DNA from 2 places in the Streptomyces sp. NPDC015346 genome. Region 1 is predicted to be linked to the other one. Evidence: riboswitches for the same ligand, from Rfam matches in the RefSeq annotation. Region 1 holds a riboswitch; the other holds the start of a gene.

Evidence for each region. Region 1 has a riboswitch for cobalamin ahead of cobN (cobaltochelatase subunit CobN). Riboswitches for the same ligand answer to the same signal wherever they lie in the genome.
Region 2: another riboswitch for cobalamin. It lies ahead of ACF06X_RS13320 (energy-coupling factor ABC transporter permease); the one in region 1 lies ahead of cobN (cobaltochelatase subunit CobN).

Annotation. Positions count from the first base shown of each region.
Region 1 is NZ_JBIBTW010000012.1:29,127-34,713, forward strand. It holds gene cobN (cobaltochelatase subunit CobN) at 1-2,640, opposite strand, end outside; cobalamin riboswitch at 2,679-2,813, opposite strand; gene ACF06X_RS32080 (cobalamin biosynthesis protein CobG) at 2,860-4,170, shown strand; gene ACF06X_RS32085 (precorrin-8X methylmutase) at 4,185-4,826, shown strand; gene ACF06X_RS32090 (precorrin-2 C(20)-methyltransferase) at 4,823-5,587, shown strand, end outside.
Region 2 is NZ_JBIBTW010000003.1:549,805-555,391, forward strand. It holds gene ACF06X_RS13300 (FAD-dependent oxidoreductase) at 1-856, opposite strand, end outside; gene ACF06X_RS13305 (ATP-binding cassette domain-containing protein) at 955-1,869, opposite strand; gene cbiQ (cobalt ECF transporter T component CbiQ) at 1,866-2,615, opposite strand; gene ACF06X_RS13315 (energy-coupling factor ABC transporter substrate-binding protein) at 2,622-3,014, opposite strand; gene ACF06X_RS13320 (energy-coupling factor ABC transporter permease) at 3,014-3,748, opposite strand; cobalamin riboswitch at 3,777-4,001, opposite strand; gene dhaM (dihydroxyacetone kinase phosphoryl donor subunit DhaM) at 4,049-4,453, opposite strand; gene dhaL (dihydroxyacetone kinase subunit DhaL) at 4,450-5,082, opposite strand; gene dhaK (dihydroxyacetone kinase subunit DhaK) at 5,099-5,587, opposite strand, start outside.

The DNA.
Region 1 (5,587 bases):
GTCCCACCGCGGGCGGACGCCCAGCAGCGCCAGCGCCTCGGCGACGTCGTCGCCCGCCGTGCGCATCGCGCTCGTCCCCCACAGGGAGAGGCCCACGGACGTCGGCCACTCGCCGTTGTCGTCGCGGTAGCGCTCCAGGAGCGAGTCGGCGAGCGCCTGGCCGGTCTCCCACGCGAGGCGCGAGGGGACGGCCTTGGGGTCGACGGAGTAGAAGTTCCGGCCGGTCGGCAGGACGTTGACGAGGCCACGCAGCGGGGAGCCGGACGGGCCGGCGGGCACGAATCCACCGTTCAACGCGTGGACGGCGTGGGCCAGTTCGTCGGTCGTGGCCGCCAGCCGCGGCACCACCTGCTCGCAGGCGAACCGCAGCACGGCGGCGACATCGGGACCGTGCGCGGCGGCGACCGCCGGGACCGCGTCCACGGACCAGCCCGCCGCCTCCATCGCCTCGACCAGCTCGCGCGCCGTCGCCTCCGCCTCGTCGGCGGTCGTGCGCGTCGCGGCCGACTCGTCCAGACCCAGGGCCTCACGCAGACCCGGCAGCGCCTGCGTACCGCCCCAGATCTGCCGGGCACGCAGGATCGAGAGGACCAGGTTGACCCGCGCCTCACCCTCCGGCGCGCCGCCCAGCACATGCAGACCGTCGCGGATCTGCGCGTCCTTGACCTCGCACAGCCAGCCGTCGACGTGCAGCAGGAAGTCGTCGAAACCGTCGTCCTCGGGCCGGTCCTCCAACCCCAGGTCGTGGTCGAGCTTCGCGGCCTGGATCAGCGTCCAGATCTGCGCGCGGATCGCCGGCAGCTTGGACGGGTCCATGGAGGAGATCTGCGCGTACTCGTCGAGCAGCTGCTCCAGGCGCGCGATGTCGCCGTAGGAGTCGGCCCGCGCCATCGGCGGCACCAGGTGGTCGACGAGGGTCGCGTGCACGCGCCGCTTGGCCTGCGTGCCCTCACCCGGGTCGTTGACCAGGAAGGGGTAGATCAGGGGGATGTCGCCGAGCGCCGCGTCCGGTCCGCACGCGGCGGACAGACCCGCGTTCTTGCCCGGCAGCCACTCCAGGTTGCCGTGCTTGCCGAGGTGGACCATGGCGTCCGCCCCGAAGCCGCCGTCCTCGGCGCGCGCCGCGATCCAGCGGTAGGCGGCCAGGTAGTGGTGGGACGGCGGGAGATCGGGGTCGTGGTAGATCGCGATCGGGTTCTCACCGAAACCGCGCGGAGGCTGGATCAGGATCAGCAGGTTCCCGCGCCGCAGGGCGGCGAGGACGATGTCGCCCTCGGGGTTACGGGACCGGTCCAGGAACATCTCGCCGGGCGCCGGGCCCCAGTGCTCCTCGACGTGCGTACGCAGTTCCTCGGGCAGGGTCGCGTACCAGCGCTTGTAGTCGGCGGCCGGGATACGGACGGGGTTCTTCGCCAGCTGCTCCTCGGTCAGCCAGTCCTGGTCGTGGCCACCGGCCTCGATCAGGGCGTAGATCAGCTCGTCGCCATCGCCGGAGACGAGGCCGGGGATCTCCTCGACCGGACCGAAGTCGTACCCCTCCTCGCGCAGGCGCCGCAGCAGGGCGACGGCGGAAGCGGGAGTGTCGAGGCCGACCGCGTTGCCGATCCGCGAGTGCTTCGTCGGGTACGCGGAGAGGACGAGCGCCAGGCGCTTCTCGGCGGTGGGGATGTGCCGCAGCCGGGCGTGGCGCACGGCGATCCCGGCGACCCGGGCGGCCCGCTCGGCGTCGGCGACGTAGGAGGGCAGGCCGTCCTCGTCGATCTCCTTGAAGGAGAAGGGGACGGTGATCAGCCGGCCGTCGAACTCGGGCACGGCGACCTGGCTGGCGGCGTCCAGCGGGGAGAGACCCTCGTCGTTCTCCTCCCACGCGGAGCGCGAGCCGGTGAGGCAGAGCGCCTGCAGGATCGGTACGTCGAGGGCGGCCAGCGCGCCCGCGTCCCAGGCCTCCTCGTCGCCGCCCGCCTGCGCCTGTGCGGGCTTGGTGCCACCGGCGGCGAGGACGGTGGTGACGATCGCGTCCGCGCCGCGCAGGGCGTCGAGAAGCTCGGGCTCGGGGGCGCGCAGCGAGGCGACGTAGAGCGGTAGGGCGCGGGCGCCGGCGTCCTCGATCGCGTCACAGAGGGAGCCGACGAAGGCCGTGTTCCCGCTCATGTGGTGGGCGCGGTAGTAGAGCACGGCGATCGTGGGGCCGCCGTCGTTCCTCGACTCCCGCTCCAGCGGACCCCAGGTGGGCGCGGCGGCCGGCGCCTCGAAGCCGTGGCCGGTGAGCAGCACGGTGTCGGAGAGGAACCGGGCCAGCTGCTCCAGGTTGGCGGGGCCGCCGTGCGCGAGATAGGCGTGGGCCTCGGTGGCCACGCCGACGGGGACCGTGGAGGCCTCCATGAGCTGCGCGTCGGGGGCCTGTTCGCCGGAGAGCACGACCAGCGGCTTGCCGGCGGCACGCAGCGCCTGAAGCCCCTCGTCCCAGGCCCGCAGACCGCCGAGAAGGCGTACGAGGACGAGGTCGGCGCCGTCGAGAAGGCCGGGCAGCTCGTCGATCCCGAGCCGGGAGGGATTGGCGAACCGGTACGCGACCGGCCCGCCGGCCGCGCGGGCACTGAGCAGGTCCGTGTCGGAGTGCGACAGCAACAGAATTCGCATGCGAGCGCAGGCCTTCCTCGGGGTTGTCCGCGCCCCGGGTGGTCGTGTGGACGGCGGGAGTTCCTGACTCACCCGCCCCGTGGTTCCGGGCCGGGCTCACAGTGGCGGGACCGCGCCGGATTCTCACCGGGCTTCCTCCCCGGGGTCGGGGACCCCATGCCGTCTGCATAGTAGATCCTGCGCCCGGCGGCCCGGAGGGTCACCCGGAACCACGTGGGTATGCTCGCCGCCATGCCGCCCACCCCACCCACCACGCCCAACCAGGGCGAACCTCGCATACGGGACCGCGGTGACGCCTGCCCCGGGGCGCTCCGGCTGCACGCCGCCGATGATGGCCGTCTGGCTCGACTCCGCTTGCCCGCAGGCTTGTTGACGGCTCATCAGGTGGAGGTTCTGGCCGCGGCGGCGGAGGGTATGGGAGACGGGCGGGTCAGCGTCACCTCGCGGGGGAACGTGGAGCTGCGGGGGCTCGGGGAGGGGTGCGGGGCGGAGCTCGGCGCTCTTCTGGCCGAGGCGGGGCTGCTGCCCTCCGCGACCCATGAACGCGTCCGGAACGTGGTGGCCTCGCCGACCGCCGGACTGGACGGACACGGCGGACTGGGCGCCGCCGACGTGCAGTTGTGGGCCCGAGAGCTGGACGCGCTGCTGTGCGGGCGGGAGTGGACGGCGGCCCTTTCCGGCCGTTTTCTCTTCGTCCTGGACGACGGGCGCGGGGACGTGGCCGGTCTCGGCGGAGATGTGACCTTGATCGCAGCGGGGGCCTCGGCGGCCGGCGAGGAGGGTGAGGAGGGCGACCACGACCCCGGCGCGTTCCTCCGTGTCGGCTCTCAGGTCTTCCGGGTCGCCGCCTCCGACGCGCCCCGGGCCGCGCTTGCCGCCGCCGAGGCGTTTCTGGTCGCCGCCCACGGCGCGGGGAACGGTGCCTGGCGGGTGCGGGAGCTGCCCGAGGGGCATGAGCCGGACCTGGCGGGGGCGCTCGCCCGGGCCGGGGTCGCGGCGGAGCCCGTACCCACGCCGGAACTCCCGCACGGTGAACCGCCCGCGCCCGGGGTGCTCGGCGAGAGCGCCGTCTCCGTCCTCGCGCCCCTCGGCCGACTGACCGCCGAACAGCTGCGCGCCCTGGCCGCCACCGGTGGCGAGGTCCGGCTCACCCCGTGGCGGGGAGCCGTCGTCACCGGCTTCCCCGACCGCGCCGCCGCCGAGGAGCGCCTCGCCGAACTGGCGGCCCTCGGCCTGATCACCGACCCCCGCTCCCCGTGGGTCGGCGTCGGCGCCTGCACCGGACGCCCCGGGTGCGGCAAGGCCCTCGCCGACGTCCGCGCCGACGCCGTGCCCGGTCGCGGCGGCCTCCCCGTCCACTTCTCCGGCTGCGAGCGGCGCTGCGGCCACCCGACCGGCCCGCACGGCACCTGGGTCGACGTCGTCGCCACCGCCGACGGCCGGTACCTGGTCGACGGCGCCCCCACCCCCCGTACCTCCCTGACCGAAGCGGTCGCAACGGCCCGTACCACCGCCCGTACAACGAGATGAGCGAGAACGACACGATGTTCGCCTACGAGAAGGACGGCGCGGAGATCTACCGCCAGTCCTTTGCCACGATCCGCGCCGAGGCGGACCTCGCGGGGCTGCCCGCCGACGTCGCCCAGGTCGCGGTGCGGATGATCCACGCCTGCGGCATGACCGACCTCGTACGCGACATCGCCTACTCCCCGCAGGTCGTCGCCCGCGCCCGGGAGGCCCTGCGCGCCGGCGCGCCGATCCTCTGCGACGCGCAGATGGTCGCGAGCGGAGTCACCCGCAAGCGGCTGCCCGCCGACAACGAGGTGATCTGCACCCTCTCCGACCCCTCCGTGCCCGCCCTCGCCGCCGAGCTCGGCACCACGCGCAGCGCCGCCGCCCTCGAACTCTGGCGCGACCGCCTCGAAGGCTCCGTCGTCGCCATCGGCAACGCCCCCACCGCGCTCTTCCACCTCCTGGAGATGATCGCCAAGGGCGCGCCCCGCCCCGCGGCCGTCCTCGGCATCCCGGTCGGCTTCATCGGCGCCGCCGAGTCCAAGGACGCCCTCGCCGACCGGGGGCGTGAGCTGGGTCTCGACCACCTCGTCGTACGGGGCCGGCGCGGCGGCAGCGCGATGACGGCCGCCGCCGTCAACGCCATAGCGACCGAAGCGGAGATCCAGGCATGACCGCGGTGAAGGGCAAGCTGTACGGGGTGGGTCTCGGCCCCGGCGACCCGAACCTGATGACCGTGGCGGCCGTGAAGGCCATCGCCTCGGCCGACGTGATCGCCTACCACTCGGCCCGCCACGGCCGCTCCATCGCCCGCTCGATCGCCGCCGAGCACATCCGCGAGGACCACGTCGAGGAGCGGCTGATGTACCCGCTCACCGTGGAGACCACCGACCACCCCGGCGGCTACCGCGGCGCGCTCGACGACTTCTACGAGGAGGCGTCGGAGCGGCTGGCCGCGCACCTGGACGCCGGCCGCACGGTCGCGGTCCTCGCCGAGGGCGACCCGCTCTTCTACGGCTCGTACCAGCACATGCACAAGCGGCTCGCCCACCGCTACGACACCGAGGTCATCCCCGGTGTCACCTCGGTCAGCGCGGCGGCCGCCCGGCTCGGCGAGCCGCTGTGCGAGGCCGAGGAGGTCCTGACGATCATCCCCGGCACGCTGCCGGAGGACGAGCTGACCGCCCGGCTCGCGGGCACGGACTCGGCCGTCGTGATGAAGCTGGGCCGGACGTTCCCGACGGTACGGCGCGCCCTGGAGCGGGCGGGCCGGCTGGAGGACGCGCGCTATGTGGAGCGGGCGTTCATGGCGGGCGAGCGGACGGAGCCCCTGTCCGAGGTCGATCCGGCGGGTGTCCCGTACTTCTCGGTGGCCGTGCTGCCCTCCCGTATCGACGCGCTTCCTCCCGTACGGGAGACCGGCGAGGTCGTCGTC
Region 2 (5,587 bases), on a different contig from region 1:
CCAGCGGCACGGAGACCGCGCCCATGAGCTTCTTGGTCACCCAGGTGTAGGCGCCGCGCGGCACGGAGGTCGCGATGGTGGGGATGCGGGCCTCGTGCCAGCCGATGCCGGTGTTGATGATGGTGGCGCCGGCGGCCTCGATCTCCTTGGCGAGCGAGACGACCTCGTCCAGGGTCGAACCGCCGGGCACCAGGTCCAGCATCGAGAGGCGGTAGATGAGGATGAAGTCCTCGCCGACCCGCTCGCGGATGCGGCGGACGATCTCCAGCGGGAAGCGGACCCGGTTCTCGTAGTCGCCGCCCCAGCGGTCGGTGCGCCGGTTGGTGGCGGCCGCGATGAACTCGTTGATCAGATAGCCCTCGGAGCCCATCACCTCGACGCCGTCGTACCCGGCGGCCTTGGCGAGCTCGGCGCAGCGGGCGTAGTCCTCGACGGTCTGCTCGACCTCGGCGTCGGTCAGCTCGTTCGGTACGAAGGGGCTGATCGGCGCCTGGATCGGGCTCGGCGCGACGAGGGCCGGGTGGTAGGCGTACCGGCCGAAGTGGAGGATCTGCATCGCGATCCGCCCGCCCGCCTCATGCACGGCGTCGGTGATGAGGCGGTGCTCGGCCGCCTCCTCCTCGGTGGTCAGCTTGGCGCCGCCGTCCCAGGGCCGGCCGGCCTCGTTCGGGGCGATGCCGCCGGTGACGATGAGGCCGACGCCGCCCCGGGCGCGCTCGGCGTAGAAGGCGGCCATCCGCTCGAAGCCGTTCTCGGTCTCTTCGAGGCCGACGTGCATCGAGCCCATGAGCACCCGGTTGGGCAGGGTGGTGAACCCGAGGTCGAGCGGGCTCAGCAGGTGCGGGTACGGGGTCATGGTGGGGCGCCTCCTCGCGCGGGAACGTCACCACCAGTTCTAAGGGACCCCGCCCCGCTTTTGCAACTAGTTGCAGAACACTCGGGACGTGACCTGTACTACTCGGTAACCGCCGCCGCCGGATCCCGCCGCCCCTCCGGCGCCTCCTTCCGCCACTCCTCCCTCGCCGCTGTCCACGCGTCCAGCTCCTCCGCCGTGCGCGGGCCCTCGGCGTCGCCGGCGAGGAGGCCGTGCGCACGCAGCAGGCGGGTCACCGCCATGCCCCACGGCCGGCGCAGCCGGGCCGCCGCCAGCAGGGCGTCGTCGGCGAGAAGCTCCACGACCGGACCCGTCCGAAGGCCCTCGGGCGAGAGCACGGCGGCCTCGTCCGCCCACCGCAGCGCCAGATCGACATCATGGGTCGCCATCACCACCGTCGTGCCCGCCTCGCGAAGCCGCCCGAGCGCCTCGAGGAGCCGCTCCTGCCCGTGCGGATCGAGGCCCGCCGTCGGCTCGTCCATGATGAGCACCCGGGGCCGCATCGCCACGGCGCCCGCGATCGCCGCCCGCTTCCGCTGCCCGTACGAGAGCAGATGGGTCGGCCGGTCCTCCAGGGCCACGATGTCCAGCGCCTCCAGGGCGTCGCGCACCCGGAGCCGTACCTCCTCCTCCGGCAGCCCGAGGTTCATCGGACCGAACGACACGTCCTGGCCGACCGAGGCCGCGAACAGCTGGTCGTCCGGATCCTGGACGACCAGCTGCACGGTCGTCCGCAGCCGGGTCAGCCCTTTCCGGTCGTACGACACCTCCTCGCCGTTCAGACGGAGCGCGCCGCTGCCGCAGCGCAGCCCCCCGCTCAGCAGCCGCAGCAGCGTCGTCTTGCCGCTGCCGTTGCGGCCGAGAAGGGCCAGCGCCCGTCCCTCCGGCACGGCGAAATCGATGCCGTCGAGGACGGCGGGGCCGTCCTCGTAGGCGAACCCGGCCTTCACCAGCTCCACGACGGGCGACCTCAGGACAGGCGACGCGACACTCACGGCAGGGACCTTTCCAGTACGAGGGTGAGGGCGACGAGACCGGCGAGGAGGCCGGCCGTCGCGGCGAGGAACCGGCCCGAGACCGCCGCCTCGGGCACCAGGACCCGCAGGGTCCCGTCGTAACCCCGCCCGGCGAGCCCCGCCTGCAGGCGCTGCGCCCGGTCGAAGGCGCGCACGAACGCCGTCGCGCCGAGCCCGGCGAGCGAGCGCCAGGCCGCCGCCCGGGAGGTCAGCCCGAGCCGGGCCGCCTGCGCCTGCCGGATCTTGGACATCGCGTCCAGGAGAAGGAAGCTGATCCGGTACATCACCAGGGCGACGTCCACGACCGGCGCCGGCACCCCCGCCCGCACCAGTCGCGGCAGCACGTCCGAGACGGGTGTGGTGAACGCGAACAGCAGCACCCCCAGGGAGGCGGCCGACGTCCGCAGCAGCAACTCGCCCGCGTGCACCGGCCCGTCCGGTGCGAGCGCGACGAGCCCGCGGGCCCCGCCCACCTCGAACAGCAGCGGAACCGCGCCCGTCACGCAGAACCCCAGCGGGATGCGGAACGCGCGCCACAGCTGACGCCCCGGCACACCGGCCGGGCCCAGGAGCACCACGAGGGTGGCCGCCGCGACGAGCACGGCACCGGGCCACGGCGGCAGACAGACCGCCGACAGGGTCAGACCGAAGCCGAGGACGGCCTTCTCGCACGGGTGACGGCGGCGCCAGCGACTGCTGTGCGCCGCCGCGTCGATCGGCAGCACCGGCGGTTACTCGTCGCCCGTGGCGGCGCGTGTCACCTTCGGGGCGTCCGTGGCGACCGTGGTGTCCGTGCCGACCGGTGTGGCCGCCGCGGCCAGCGCGCGCTCCTCGCCCTGCCGACGGCCGCGCCGCAGGCCGAAGTAGTACGCGAGCACCCCGGCCCCCAGCGCCGCCTGGAGCGAGAACAGCGCCGACTCGACCTCGCCGGACGGCGGCTCGTACAGCGGGCTGAACCACGGCTCGTAGTCGGGGTCGATCTCGGTGATGGCCGTCTCCGCCTCGGCGTCGGCCCCGGCGAACGGCTCCTCCTTGTGGTCCCCCAGACCCAGCAGGAGAGGGAGCACCGCGAGCGCCGCGACGACGAGCAGCAGAGCTGTGTTGATCTTCGCGTTCCGGCTCATCAGGCACTCGCCTCCGCCGTCTTGGTCCCGGTCCCGGTCCCGGTCTCGGTCGGGGTCCCGGTCTTGCGGGTGCCGGGGAGCAGGATCCCCAGGCGGGTCAGCTCCCCCTTGCTGGACTGCGTGAGCAGGCGCATCACGAGCACCGTGAGCAGGCCCTCGCTGACGGCGAGCGGCAGCTGCGTGACGGCGAAGATCCCGCCGAACTTGGCCAGCGCGCCGATGACACCGCTGCCCGGATCGGGGAAGGCCAGCGCGAGCTGCACGCTGGTCACGCAGTACGTGGACAGATCGGCGACGAACGCGCCGAAGAACACGCTCACCATGAGCGGCACGCCGGAGCGGCGCAGCAGCCAGTACGTTCCGTACCCCGCCCACGGTCCGACGATCGCCATCGAGAAGACGTTGGCGCCGAGCGTGGTCAGCCCGCCGTGCGCCAGCAGCAGCGCCTGGAAGAGCAGGGTGATGGTGCCCAGGACCGCCATCACCGGGGGCCGGAACAGAATCGCCCCCAGGCCCGTGCCGGTGGGGTGGGAACAACTCCCCGTGACGGACGGAATCTTGAGCGCGGACAGGACGAAGGTGAACGCACCGGACGCACCGAGCAACAGGGTCGACTCGGGATTGGACCTGACCTCGCGGGTCAGCGCGCGGACGCCGTGGACGACGAACGGAGCGGACGCGACGCCCCAGGCGGCGGCGTGCACAGGGGGCAGATACCCCTCGGCTATATGCATGGTTGGGAGACCCTCTCCAGCACCTCGTGGATGGACAACGCACCTTGGCCGGTCTCCTGGCTGACGGGTCATGCCGCCGCGACTCCGCCTTCCCACACCGCAACGGTCTCCCGCGGCGGTGCAGTGGCTTCCCCGGGGGGATGGAGCCGGACTTCCCGATCACAGTGGCGAGGGCCGCACCGGTACCGCACCGGTTTCCCGTACACCAAGGCCCTGCGACATTAGTGGGTTGACCAGGTACATCACAACACGGGTGCGGTCCGAGGCGCTCTGTGACGAGCGCCTCGCGACCTGTTCCGCTCATTCCTTCCGGTAGCCGTACGCCTCCGAGGCCGCCGCCACCACCGCGTCCAGGTCCCCGCCGGCCGAGGCCGTGACGAGGGCCGCGACGGCGCCCTCGACGAACGGGGCGTCCACGAGCCGGGACCCCTCGGGCAGCTCGTCCTCCTCCGCCAGGAGCGCCTTGACGGTCAGTACGGCGCTGCCCAGATCGACGAGCAGGGCCACTCCGGCGCCCCGGTCGACCGCCTCCGCCGCCTCGACGATCAGCTCCGAGCTGGTCCCGAGGCCGCCGTCCGGGGTGCCGCCCGCCGGGGCGATCGGCGCGGTCGCCCCGCCGCCCGCGAGCCCCTGGGCCAGTTCGGCGACGGCGTGGGCCACGGCCGCGCTGTGCGAGACGAGCACGATCCCCACCGGCCCGCTCATCCGGTCGCCACCTCCGCGAGGGCGGCGATCAGCAGCGCCGACGAGGTCGCGCCCGGGTCCTGGTGCCCGATCGACCGCTCGCCCAGATAGCTGGCTCTGCCCTTGCGCGCCTGGAGCGGCACGGTCGCGAGGGCGCCCCGCTCGGCCGCGTCCCGGGCCGCGTCGAAGGACTCGCCCAGCGCCTCGGCGGCCGGGAAGAGCGCGTCCAGCATCGTCTTGTCACCGGCCTGAGCCCCGCCGAGCCGGCTCACGGCGGCGACCCCGGCGCTCAGCGCGGCCGCCAGCTCCTCCCTGGTCACGGTCGCGGATTCGCCGAGCTCCTTGCCGGTCCGGCGCAGCAACGTCCCGTACAGCGGCCCGGAGGCGCCGCCGACGGTGGAGATCAACTGCCGTCCGGCGGTGATGAGTACGGCCCCCGGCGTCGGGGGCGGCTCCTTGTCCAGTACGTCCCGTACGGCGGCGAAGCCGCGCTTGAGGTTGGCGCCGTGGTCGGCGTCGCCGATCGCCGAGTCGAGCTCGGTCAGGCGGTCGGCCTCGCGGTCGACGGCCGCCGCGGCGGCGGTGAGCCAGCGAGTGAAGAAGGCGGCGTCGAGCGCGCCCCCGCTTTCCGGCCCGTTCATGTCGCTCATGTCCGTCATCCCCTCGTCACCGGCCCCAGCGCAGGGCGGGCGTCCGCACGGGCGCGTCCCACAGGCGCAGGATCTCCTCGTCGGCCTCGCACAGCGTCACCGAGCAGCCGGCCATGTCCAGCGAGGTCACGTAGTTCCCCACCAGGGCCCGGGCGACCGGCACCCCGCGTTCGTTCAGCACCCGCTGCACCTCGGCATGGAAGCCGTACAGTTCGAGCAGCGGTGTGGCGCCCATCCCGTTCACCAGGGCGAGAACCGGCCCGGACGGCCGCAGGTCCTCCAGTACGGCATCGACGGCGACGTCCGCGATCTCGCCCGAGGTCATCATCGGCCGCCGCTCGCGCCCCGGCTCGCCGTGGATCCCGATCCCCAACTCCAGCTCGCCCGGGGGCAGGTCGAAGGTGGGACCGCCCTTGGCGGGTGTGGTGCAGGCGCTCAGCGCCACCCCGAAGGAGCGCGAGCGTTCGTTCACCCGCCGCGCGATCGCCTCGACCCGCTCCAGCGG